Regions from separate parts of the Klebsiella sp. PK01 genome, predicted to be linked through region 1. Evidence: predicted binding sites of a transcription regulator. Region 1 holds the regulator's gene; each other region holds the start of a gene.

Region 1 (3,127 bases):
CAGGCTTCGCGCAGCCACTCGCGGTTAGATTCAAAACCGCCGGCGGCGAGCACGCAGGTTTTAGCGGCGATCCGCTCAGTGCCTGCCAGCGCGGCGACGAATTCGCCATCACGTAATTCAAGCGCCTGTACCGGGGTGTTATAGCGGATCTGTACGCCCATCTGTTCGGCGCTGCGGTAATAGGCATTGACCAGGGCTTTGCCGCCGCCCATAAAAAAGGCGTTAGTGCGGGCGACGTGCAGGGCGCCGGATAACGGCGGTTGAAAGTTAACGCCATGGCGGCGCATCCAGTCCCGACAGTGCGACGAGGTGCGGATCACCAGACGGGCCAGCGCTTCGTTGGTATTGCCGTCGGTAACGCGCAGCAGATCCTGCCAGTATTCTTCTTCCGGATAGCTGTCGACTAAGACATCCTGCGGCGCATCGTGCATACAACGCAGATTACGCGTGTGCTGAGAGTTACCGCCCCGCCATTCCCGCGGCGCGGCTTCCAGCAGCAGTACGGATGCGCCTGCTTCCCGGGCGGTTAAGGCGGCGCATAACGCGGCGTTGCCGCCGCCAATCACCAGTACATCCACCATTATCGGCTCCATTACGCTTTGACTAATTGTTAAATTTGTAATGGAAATGTAAGGTGCAGGGGGCGGCAGGCGCTATGGCGTGAAGCTAAAGGGGGGTTTAGTGTGTGTAAAGGCTGGCGCCCGGCCAGTTGCCGGATTCAACTAGCTGGCGCATGACTTTTGCCAGCATTACCCGTGCCGCAAGGCCTGCCGGGGTGAGTTCGTCATCGGAAAGACTGACCAGAAAATTCGGTCGGCTAAGTACCGGATTATCGACGCCGATCACTCTTAGCGCCTGGCTGTCGAGATGAGAAATCGCCGCGCCCGGCTGCAGCGTGGCGCCGAGCCCGTCACGAACGGCGCGCATCAGCAGGGCCAGGCCATCGATTTCAGCCACCACGTCAACGTTGATGGCGTGCTCCTGGCAAATAGCGTCCAGCCTGCCGCGCAGGCCATGCCCCTGGCTTGGCATAATCAGCGGGATGGCGGCCAGTTGGTTCGGGGAGATGCTATCGCCGGGCAGCGGCGCCAGCACGTCATGGGCGCCAATCAGGAACAGACGTTCCTCAAGAATGGGTCGGGCGCTCCAGCGCAGGATCTTCTCTTTCTGGAAAACGATGGCTAAATCGAGCTGGCGGGTGTTGATCATCCGTTCCAGATTGCCGGAGAGGCTCTCCACCAGGTGCAGGCGGACGTCGGCGTAGCTTTCGCGCATGGCGTTGATAAAAGGTACGCCCAGTACAGAAGCGGTGCTCGGCGCCATACCGACGCTGACGTGACCGGAAAGGCGCGCTTCACGCGCGGCGAGAATTGCATCGTCAGCATGGCGCAGCGCCAGTTGCGCCTGCGAGTAAAAGGCGAGGCCGGCGCTGGTGGGCATTACGCCGCGCGAAGTCCGTTGCAGCAGGCGGATAGCGAGTTCATTTTCCAGACGCGCCATTTGCTGGCTGAGCGCAGAGACGCCAATATTCAGATCGAGCGCGGCGCGGCCCATACTGCCGGTTTCCACAATGCGGACAAAATAGCGTAGCTGGCGCAGCTCCATATTGACTCTCCGTACAAGGCGTTATGCTCTGACAGAATACGCATGCCGGCGGATTTCGCCCATAAAAAAGCCAACCTTGAGGTTGGCTTTTTACGACAAACGAGACGGGAAATTATTTATTCACCGCATCGTGGGCATGTTCATCTTCGCGGCAGTCGCCTTCCGCACAGTGGCCGTACAGGTACAGGCTGTGGTTGGTTAAGCGGATGCCGTGTTGCGCAGCAATTTCACGTTGGCGGGATTCGATAGAATCATCGCTGAACTCGATCACTTTGCCGCAATCGAGGCAAATCAGGTGATCGTGGTGGTGCTGCTGAGTCAGCTCGAATACGGATTTACCGCCTTCGAAGTTGTGACGAGTCACGATGCCTGCATCGTCGAACTGGTTCAGCACGCGGTAAACGGTAGCCAGACCAATCTCTTCACCCATATCGATCAGGCGTTTATATAAATCTTCCGCACTGACGTGATGGTTATCCGGTTCCTGCAACACTTCCAGAATTTTCAGTCGGGGAAGTGTGACTTTCAGGCCAGCCTTCTTTAATGCGATATTGTTGTCAGTCATGCGGAATCTGTCCTGTTGCTAAAGATCGGCTTCCTTCAAAGGGAAGCAATACAGAGAATCACCCGATGTAATGCGTCTCATTATAGAGCTGCAACTCTGAAATGAAAACTGCAACCATCGCGCCTTGTAAGCTGTCAAAAACGAATTACCAGCTACAAACTGTGTCACGTGACCTCGTGGAATCAGAGGACATTGTACAGATATGTGATGAAAAGTTAAAAACTTGTAGCTATTAGTTTGATTGCTTTTATCTATTAATTCAGCGCAGCTTAATAGCTGCGCTGTTTGATTCTTAGGCGTTTTTGATTTCTTCCAGATGCAGCTCTTCGGAAATCTGCTTCACCCACTTCTCAACGCGCTCGTTGGTCAGTTCCGGCTGACGGTCTTCATCAATCGCCAGACCTACGAAGTGATCGTCGTCTGCCAGGCCTTTAGAAGCTTCAAAGTGGTAGCCCGCGGTCGGCCAGTGGCCAACGATGGTTGCGCCGCGCGGTTCAATGATGTCACGAATGGTGCCCAGCGCATCGCAGAAGTATTCTGCGTAATCTTCCTGGTCGCCGCAGCCAAACACGGCTACCAGCTTACCGTTGAAGTCGATCTCTTCCAGCGTCGGGAAGAAGTCGTCCCAGTCGCACTGCGCTTCGCCGTAGTACCAGGTTGGGATGCCGAGCAGCAGAATATCGTGGCTTTCCAGATCTTCTTTGCTGCTCTTGGCAATGTCGTGAACTTCAGCAACGTCTTTACCGAGCTGCTTTTGGATCATTTTTGCAATATTTTCGGTGTTGCCGGTGTCGCTGCCAAAAAAGATGCCGATGATTGCCATGAGTAAAATAACCTCTTGAAACTTAATGATGTGGTAGTGGCATTATGCCTACAGTTAACGGCAATCATAGCAGAACAGGGAAGGGCGCGGAAACAGCAATAACGTCCTGGTGCACACTCTGCTACATGAAAGCG
Region 2 (3,127 bases), on a different contig from region 1:
CGTCGAAAATCGGCTGCAGGGCGCCGCCGATGTTGATAGCCAGCAGGAACATCAGGTACATCACGAACAGGAAGATCGGTAAGCCGAGGAAGCGGTTAAGGATAATTTTATCCATCGCCGTGGTGAAGCGGCTCGGCTCGGCGGTCAGGGTGTTACTGACGGCATCGCATACCGCGGCAATGCTTTGATAGCGGGCATCGGCGATATACAGCGCCGGATCGTCCATCTCGCCGCTCAGGTTGGCCAGCGCCAGATCGAGTTTGTCGGCGGCGTTGCCGGCGAAGGCGCGGCTATAAATATCGCCTTCCAGCATCTGCAGCCCCAGCCAGCGGCGTTGACGCAGCGGCATATCATCAGGCATCGCCTGCGCCAGCATATCGGCTTCGCGCTGCAGGGATTGCGGATAGTGCACCAGTTCCAGCGGCTGATTGTGTTCATGGCGGTCAAGCGCCATTTTCAGCGCTTCGATGCCGCGGCCGCGGGTGGAGACCAGCGGGATAACCGGGCAGCCGAGACGGGCCGCCAGCGCGTCGACGTCGATGCGGATTTGCTGTTTTTCGGCAATATCGAGCATGTTTAACGCGACGACGCAGGGAATACCCAGCTCCAGCAGCTGCAGGGTCAGATAGAGGTTACGTTCCAGGTTCGAGGCGTCGATGACGTTAATCAGCAGATCGGCATCGCCGCTAAGAATATAGTGACAGGCAATCTGTTCATCGAGCGACGTTTGCGAGGAGATGGTGGTCAGCGAATAGGTGCCCGGTAGGTCGACCAGGGTGACCTGGTGGTCGGTAGTGGCGAAGGCGCCTTCTTTGCGCTCAACGGTGACCCCCGCCCAGTTCCCCACCCGCTGGCGCGCGCCGGTTAGCTGATTGAATAACGTTGTTTTGCCGGAATTAGGATTACCAATTAAACCAACGGTTAATTTTTTCATTTTTCAGACTCTTAGTGCCGGGTCAGGTGTTATTGCGCAACCGCTTCCAGTTCAATTAACGCGAGGTCTTTTTTACGTAATACCAGGCTCACCCGCCGGGTCTCAATATGAATAGGATCGCCCAACGGCGCCACGCGCACGACATGAAACGAAGAGCCGGGCAACATTCCCAGGGAGAGCAGTTTCTGCCGATAAGCCGGGCTAATATCGCGGGAAAAACCGGTGATTTTCCACGCACTATCAGGAGTGAATTGCATAGGGCCTACTTGTTATCGCTAACCGAAAAGAGAATTTCCAGGCGCGGCTATAAAAGCGGCGCTGGGGACTATAGCCAACGAAGAAGAATAAAACTTAACTGATAACGATGATAATGAGAATGGTTTGTATCATCAATACATGACATGGATAATAAATGCGGTTTTCCGGGGAATTTGCTTATTTTTTGATATGACGCAAGAACGTTGCTGTAGCTAAAAATAAGGGAAAAATTAATTTATTCACTTAATGTTTAATAAAGGTTTCATTGGTTAACAGAATGAAACTTTATAAAGTTCGAACTTATTGAAAGGTTACTGGAATATATTAATCGAGGTTCAGGCATTAAAAAGCGGAAAATTGCCCCTCGTATTGAGGGGCAGGGAAAGATTAGCGTTTTTTGCCCATCGCGGCGGCCAGCGCATCCATCATCGCGCTGTTGCCGGCTGGCTGAGCATCGCGACCGCGCGGCTTCGCTGCTTTTGCCGCCGGGCGGTTACCCTGCGGGCGATCGTTGCCGCCGCCGCGGCGCGCGTTGCTGTCGCCCGGCTGTTCATCGAGTCGCATCGTTAACGCGATGCGTTTACGCGGCAGGTCGACTTCCATCACCTTCACTTTGACGATATCGCCCGCTTTGACCACGGTATGCGGGTCTTCAACGAACTTATTCGACAGCGAAGAGATATGGACCAGGCCATCCTGGTGCACGCCGATATCGACGAAGGCGCCAAAGTTGGTGACGTTGGTGACCGCGCCTTCCAGAATCATCCCCGGCAGCAGGTCGTTCATCGTCTCAACGCCGTCGGCGAACTGGGCGGTTTTAAACTCAGGGCGCGGATCGCGGCCCGGTTTTTCCAGCTCTTTGATGATATCGGATACCGTCGGCACGCCGAACTTATCATCGGTAAAATCAGAGGCTTTCAGGTTGCGCAGCTCGCTGCTGTTGCCCATCAGATCTTTCAGCGCCTGCTGGGTAGCGGCCAGAATACGCTCGACCACCGGGTAGGCTTCCGGGTGAACGGTTGAGGCGTCCAGCGGGTTGTCGCCGTGGTTAATGCGCAGGAAGCCGGCGCACTGTTCAAAGGCTTTTGGCCCCAGACGGCTAACCTTCAGCAACTGCTGGCGGTTATGGAACTGGCCGTTCTCGTCGCGCCAGGCGACGATATTCTGCGCCATCATGCGGGTCAGGCCGGCGACGCGGGTCAACAGCGCTACCGAGGCGGTGTTAAGGTCAACGCCGACGGCGTTAACGCAGTCTTCCACCACCGCATCCAGCTTACGCGCCAGCTGCGTCTGACTAACGTCATGCTGATACTGACCGACGCCGATTGATTTCGGATCGATTTTCACCAGCTCGGCCAGCGGATCCTGCAGACGGCGGGCGATAGAGACCGCGCCGCGTAGGGAAACGTCGAGGTCCGGGAACTCCTGCGCCGCCAGTTCGGAAGCCGAGTAGACCGACGCGCCGGCTTCGCTGACGATCACCTTCTGGGCGGTCACTTTCGGGAACTGCTTTTGCACGTCGAGGAAGAAACGCTCGGTCTCGCGGGAAGCGGTACCGTTGCCGATAGCCACCAGCTCAACGTTATGTTTCTCGCACAGCGCCGCCACGACGACGGCGGCTTTAGCCGCCTGTCCGGTATGCGGGTAGATGGTATCGGTGGCCACCAGTTTGCCGGTGCCATCGACTACCGCCACTTTGACGCCGGTACGCAGGCCCGGATCGAGGCCCATGGTGGCGCGCAGGCCGGCAGGCGCGGCCATCAGCAGGTCATGGAGGTTACGGGCGAATACGTTAATCGCTTCGTCTTCCGCGCGTTCGCGCACGGTGCCCATTAATTCGGTTTCGAGGTGCATCAGCACCTTGATGCGCCAGGTCCAACTGACGACGCCTTTGCGCCAGCTGTCCGCCGGGGCGTTGTTCAGGCGCAGGCCGAG
Region 3 (3,127 bases), on a different contig from region 1:
TATTATTATCGGTGCCGTCTTTCGTGTCCTGAAAGCGCAGGCGATTCCAGGTATAAGAGGCAATCGTGCTCAATTGCGGCGTAATCTGGTTATGCGCTTCCAGCTCTACGCCCTGTGAATGCACTTTCCCGGCGGGAATATAGGTGGCGGTGGCGATGTTCGGATCGCGGGTGGCGACATCTTTTTGCATCAAATCGTAAATCGCGATGCTATACAAATCGCTGCTGCCCGGCGGCTGGAATTTCAAGCCGGCCTCCACCTGTTCGGCGGTGGTGGGTTTTAATAACGTACCATCGGCGCCCGGCAGCATCGCCGGGGTAATCGCCTGGCTGTAGCTTAAGTAGGGCGAAAGGCCATTATCGAGCGCGTACAGCAGCGAGGCGCGGCCGCTGATGTGATCGTCGGAGCGGCGGTTTGACGTGCCTGAGGTGTCGCTAACCTGTTGTGAAACGATGCGGTCGTAGCGTCCGGAAACGTCAAAGTGCCAACGATTCCACACCATTTCATCCTGCAGATAAATCCCGGTCTGGTAATAACGGCGATTATTATTATCGCTGTAGGTGATGGTATGCCCGGTTTGCGGCGTATAGCCGGTAAAGGGGTTAAGCGGCGCCGCGCCGCCGGCGCCGGTCCATAAATCGTTGCGGAAGCGATGATACTCAGCGCCGAGGATTAACGTATGCGCCACTTCACCGGTCGCGAAATCGGCGCGCAGGCGGTTATCGGTTGACCAGCCGTCCAGCGACCCGCGGGAACCGCTGTAGCCGCGGGAAAGCAGGTCGCTGTCACCCACCCAGCCAACCTGATAAACCTGAGCCAGCGAGACATTCGTATGGGTATAGCTGCCCGCGGAGTAAGCCGACCAGACATCGCTGAACTGGTGGTTGAATTCATAGCTGTAGATTTGCTCGCGGCGCTGGTAGCCATCGCCCGGATCGCCTTCATTGGTGCTGGGTGAGAGCTTACGGCCGTTGTGCGCATAACGGGTACCATCCAGCGGCAGAGAGCCGTGGTAGCCGCCGGAGGGATCTTTTTGCAGGTAGGCGCGCAACAGCAGCGAAGTATCGCTATCCGGCTGCCACAGCAAGGAAGGCGAAATCGCATAGCGCTCTTCGCGGGTATGATCATACTGCGTATCGCTGCTGCGGGTCATGCCGATGAGCCGCCAGGCCCATTGGTCATTAATGGCATCGGTATAGTCGAAGGCCGCGCCCTTAGTATTTTGCGTGCCGCCGGTCAGGCGAAAGTGCCCCTGCTGGCTGAACTGCGGCCGTTTGGAGGTCAAATTGACCACCCCGCCCGGCACGCTTTGGCCATAAAGGGCGGAAGAGGGGCCGCGGATGACGTCGACGCGTTCAATAAACCATGGGTCGATCTGCAGTACGTTATGGCTGCCGCCGTCGCTCATCAGGCGCATGCCGTCAAGGAACAGGTTATCAACGTCGCCGCCGTGGTAGCCGCGCAGCGAGATGGTATCAAAGCGCGTCGCGCCGCCGCCAAAACTGGAATAAACCCCCGGCGTATATTGTAGGGCCTGGCTTACGGTATTGGCGCCCTGATCGGCGATCTGCTGGCGGGTGATCACCGATACCGACTGGGCGGTAGTAATCAACGGCTGGTCGGTTTTTGTGGCGCCGGTTGACGTTTTGGCGCTATAGCCTTGAGTTTGCGCGCTGGCGGAGTCGTCAGGTTGCGCGGTCACGATCAGGGTATCTTGCGCCTGAGCGGCGAGAGGGAAAGCGGCCGCGAGGGCGCACACCAGCGCGGAGCGCTTAAAATTAACAGAGGAGATCATGCCATAATCCTGAATAGCGCGGTCTGGCACTCCTGTGCGCCGCCGCGGAAATAAACGAAATGCTTTTTCGTTAAAAATAATGCGAATTATTATCGTTTGCTTTTGCATGATCAAGCAAAATAGTCCTCCTCAGAGCAAGAAGACATTTTGCTGGCTGTCGGCGGATGATGGGGTTACGTCGATGGAAAAAGCGCGGCGAAGATATCGCCGCGCGCAGGGGATTACTGGGCTTTTTTCTCCGCAGCCGCCACGGCATCGTTCGCGGCGGGCTGCTTGCCAGCGGTGATTTCTGCCTGCGCCGGGCGGGTTGCCGGCAGCGCATCGCACGGTTTATCTTGCGGGCAAACCAGGTCGAGCATCTTTAACGTCACGCCGTTGGTCCAGCCAAAGCCGTCCTGCAGAGGATACTCTCCGCCGCCGCCGCCGGTACCCGTCGAACTCACGTCATATTTCTCAACCAGCTTCTGCTTGCTGTCATAGGTGTGCTGGACGTTGCTGAGGAAGCGCCAGGTGACGTCCATGGCCACCTTTTTCTGACCATAGTTCTGCAGACCTTCCACCGCCACCCACTGCAGCGGCGCCCAGCCGTTTGGCGCATCCCACTGTTGGCCGCTATTGACCGTGGTGGTGGTAAGCCCGCCGGGCTTCAGCAGGCGGCTTTCGGCGGCGGCGGCTACCTTCGCGGCACGTTCGCTGGAGGCCGCTTTGACGTACAGCGGGAACAGCGCCGCGGCGGTCAGCTGATTGCGAACTTTATGGCTCTTCAGATCGTAATCGGCATACCAGCCCTCTTTATCGTTCCACAGATATTTTTCCAGCGCCTTCTGGCGGGCATTCGCCAGCGCGTCGTACTGTCCGGCTTTAGCGCTGTCACCTGCGGCTTTACTGGCGCGGGCAATGGTTTTCTCCATGTGGAACATCAGCGCATTGAGGTCGACCGGAATGATGCTGGTGGTGCGGATAGTCCCCAGCTGCTGCGGATTATCCATCCAGCGAGAACTGAAGTCCCATCCGGAGGCCGCGGCGGAACGTAGGTCACGATAGATTTCGGTGGCCGGGCGGTTAGGATTGTTTTTGGCGGTAGTCACGTCGTCAAGCCAGGACTCCGGGCGAGGCGTATCGTTATCATCCCAGTAGCGGTTAAGCAGCGCGCCATCTTCCAGACGTACCACGCGTTTATTCGCGTTGCCGGGCGTCAGCGCATCGGCGCCTTCCATCCAGTAGCGATACTCTTTTTCCATCTGCGGCAGCCAGGTCTTTAGCGCCCGATCGCCATCGTGGCTGGCCAACAGCTCAACCATAAAGGAAAAGAACGGCGGTTGCGAACGGCTC
Region 4 (3,127 bases), on a different contig from region 1:
GCGCTACGCTGAGCCGGGCTACGGGTTGCAACGTTCAATATGGGGGAATTATTTCCCCCATAATCTCCGCGAATTATCCTCGATTTGCCCGCTTAAACGCCGCTTCTGCATCGTTCTGCTCCAGCTTACCGACAGGCCCGCCGCCGATAACAGACGGTGATACTGGTCGTCGTCAAACGGCATATGCCAGGCAATTGCTCCGGCCTCATGTACGCTCACATCGCTTAGTCGCGATACCAGCTCCAGCGGCGCATCGCTGGAGACCTGGCCGCCGGCGATAATGCGGTAGAGCCAGCCAACCTTGCCGCTGTTTTGCATCAGTTGCGCCATGTCGCTAATACCGAAATGGTAATTCAGTTTGAAGCAGGGAGAGCGCGGTTGAGTGACCTGAATCAGCGCCTCGCCCCAACGAAAGATATCGCCGATATAGACGTTTTTTTCCGTTAGCCCTTCGGTAGAAAGGTTTTCGCCGAATGCGGGTGCGCAGAACAGATCGGCCTGCTGCGGGAATTCGCGGATCCAGTCGAGATAATGCTCGCGGGGGTAGTGGCACAACGCACGATCCGGCCCGCCGTGAATTTTCTTTTCCGCCTGCTCGTCCCCTTCCAGTCCGAGCTCGCCGAGCTGTAATTCGCCATCGACCTGGATTTTACCAATTGCGCTGGGGCGGCTACCGTCGTAGTCCCTGATTTTGCCGACAAAGACATTCACCGGATAATGCATTGCTGCTCTCCTTGCTACGGATATAAAAAAAGCGAGTCATCAGACTCGCTTCTCTCTTAGCACAATGCAACCTTATTTTTTGGCGGCAAAACGCGCTGCTGCTTCGTCCCAGTTAACCACGTCCCAGAAGGCTTTGATGTAGTCCGGGCGACGGTTCTGGAATTTCAGGTAGTAAGCGTGTTCCCACACATCCAGGCCGATAATCGGGAAACCGGAAGCGCCGGAAATGGCTTCGCCCATCAGCGGGGAGTCCTGGTTAGCGGTAGAAACGACGGCCAGTTTGTCGCCTTTCAGCACCAGCCACGCCCAGCCGGAACCAAAGCGGGTTGCTGCCGCTTTTTCGAATTCAGCTTTGAAATTGTCCACGGAACCGAAATCACGCTCGATAGCGGCTTTCAGGTCGCCCTGCAGGGTGGTGCCGGTTTTCAGGCCTTTCCAGAACAGGCTGTGGTTAGCGTGGCCGCCCGCGTTGTTACGCAGTACGGTTTTTTTGTCAGCCGGCAGTTGATCCAGTTTGGTGATCAGCTCTTCCGCGGACAGGTTAGCGAATTCCGGCAGGCTTTCCAGCGCTGCGTTAGCGTTGTTAACGTAGGTCTGGTGATGCTTAGTATGATGGATCTCCATCGTCTGCTTGTCGAAATGCGGTTCCAGAGCATCGTAAGCGTACGGCAGGGATGGCAGTGTATAACTCATAATCATCTCCATTATTATCGGGCGGCAGAGGGTGTTAACGCCGCGTAAGCAGTCGGTTCATTATAGTTAATTAAATGATATTGAAAATGATTATCAATGCCGTAGTTTTACTAAGGTTATACCCAAAATAGATACACCCCAGTTTGTGAGCCAAAACAACTCATTAAGCCCCTGATTGCCAGAGTTTCGCCTGGCGTGGCAACAGCTCAAAGGCGTAAAAACTGCGCAATTTTTACACTCATCGCATCGGAGAGAGTCTATCCAACCCAAAAACAGATGAGGGTAAAGGCAATGAATCATGCGATTACGATGGGAATTTTTTGGCATTTAATCGGCGCCGCCAGTGCCGCCTGTTTTTATGCCCCTTTCAAGAAGGTGAAACACTGGTCGTGGGAAACCATGTGGTCGATCGGCGGGATTGTTTCCTGGCTAATTCTGCCGTGGGCGATAAGCGCCATGCTGCTGCCCGATTTCTGGGCCTACTATCGCTCATTTAGCGCTTCCACGCTGCTGCCGGTGTTTTTGTTCGGCGCGATGTGGGGCATCGGTAACATCAACTATGGCCTGACCATGCGCTATCTGGGGATGTCGATGGGGATCGGTATCGCTATCGGCATTACGCTTATCGTCGGCACCTTAATGACGCCGATCCTCAACGGCCACTTTGATGTGTTGATTCACACCAAAGGCGGACAAATGACCCTGCTCGGCGTGCTGGTGGCGGTAATTGGCGTGGGTATCGTCACCCGCGCCGGCCAGCTTAAAGAGCGCAAAATGGGCATCAAAGCGGAAGAGTTCAACCTGAAAAAAGGGCTGATGCTGGCGGTAATGTGCGGTATTTTCTCCGCCGGCATGTCATTTGCGATGAACGCCGCTAAACCAATGCATGAAGCCGCCGCGGCGCTGGGCGTCGACCCGCTGTATACCGCGCTGCCAAGCTACGTGGTGATCATGGGCGGCGGCGCGCTGGTTAACCTCGGCTTCTGCTTTATTCGCCTCGCCAAAGTGAAGGATTTGTCGCTAAAAGCCGACTTCTCACTGGCAAAACCGCTTATCATCAGCAACATTCTGCTTTCCGCATTGGGCGGGCTAATGTGGTATCTACAGTTCTTCTTCTATGCCTGGGGCCACGCCAGTATCCCGGCGCAGTATGACTACATGAGCTGGATGCTGCATATGAGCTTCTACGTACTGTGTGGCGGGCTGGTTGGGCTGGTGCTGAAAGAGTGGAACAACGCCGGACGCCGCCCGGTCAGCGTGCTCAGCCTCGGCTGCGTGGTGATTATCATCGCCGCGAATATCGTCGGCCTGGGAATGGCTAACTGATTTCCCCTTACGCGGCGGCGCGACTGCGCTGCCGCCACTGTCCCGGCGTCATGCCAATTTCCCGATTAAACACCACCGAAAAATAGTTACTGTCCTCAAACCCGCACTGCATGGCGATCTCGCCGATTAACCGCTCGGTATGCTGCAGTAAATACTGCGCATGGCAGATCCGCAGCTGGCGCAAATAGTGAGTTATCGTCATTCCCGTTTGCTGGCGAAACTGCTGGCGTAACGCACGTTCGCTGCAGCCTTCATGCAGACAGAAGCTATCCAGATTAAAGGGGCGATTCAGACTTCCGGCCAGCGCCGTTAGCAGTTTATCGAGCTGTGTTTCGCTTTGCGTCGCCGCCAGGTTATCAGTGGCGTAGCGATAGCGCTGGAGCGT

Evidence for each region. Region 1 encodes Fur, which represses iron uptake genes when iron is present. Its sites were predicted from a motif close to ATAATAATGAGAACNACTATCAA; they were not measured.
Region 2: a site for Fur is predicted at 1,299-1,321, ahead of feoA (ferrous iron transporter A). Genes of this name have one in related genera too.
Region 3: a site for Fur is predicted at 1,869-1,891, ahead of AC22LX_RS05815 (TonB-dependent siderophore receptor). Genes of this name have one in related genera too.
Region 4: a site for Fur is predicted at 1,491-1,513, ahead of sodA (superoxide dismutase [Mn]). Genes of this name have one in related genera too.

The regions. Positions count from the first base shown of each region.
Region 1 covers NZ_JBYEZM010000004.1:484,539-487,665, forward strand. The annotation lists gene tcuA (FAD-dependent tricarballylate dehydrogenase TcuA) at 1-581, opposite strand, end outside; gene tcuR (tricarballylate utilization LysR family transcriptional regulator TcuR) at 679-1,605, opposite strand; gene fur (ferric iron uptake transcriptional regulator) at 1,718-2,170, opposite strand; gene fldA (flavodoxin FldA) at 2,463-2,993, opposite strand.
Region 2 covers NZ_JBYEZM010000005.1:423,439-426,565, forward strand. The annotation lists gene feoB (Fe(2+) transporter permease subunit FeoB) at 1-934, opposite strand, end outside; gene feoA (ferrous iron transporter A) at 964-1,191, opposite strand; gene AC22LX_RS18270 (Tex family protein) at 1,580-3,127, opposite strand, start outside.
Region 3 covers NZ_JBYEZM010000002.1:141,248-144,374, reverse strand. The annotation lists gene AC22LX_RS05815 (TonB-dependent siderophore receptor) at 1-1,795, opposite strand, end outside; gene AC22LX_RS05810 (alpha,alpha-trehalase) at 2,017-3,127, opposite strand, start outside.
Region 4 covers NZ_JBYEZM010000011.1:44,467-47,593, reverse strand. The annotation lists gene yiiM (6-hydroxyaminopurine reductase) at 49-723, opposite strand; gene sodA (superoxide dismutase [Mn]) at 796-1,416, opposite strand; gene rhaT (L-rhamnose/proton symporter RhaT) at 1,708-2,742, shown strand; gene rhaR (HTH-type transcriptional activator RhaR) at 2,750-3,127, opposite strand, start outside.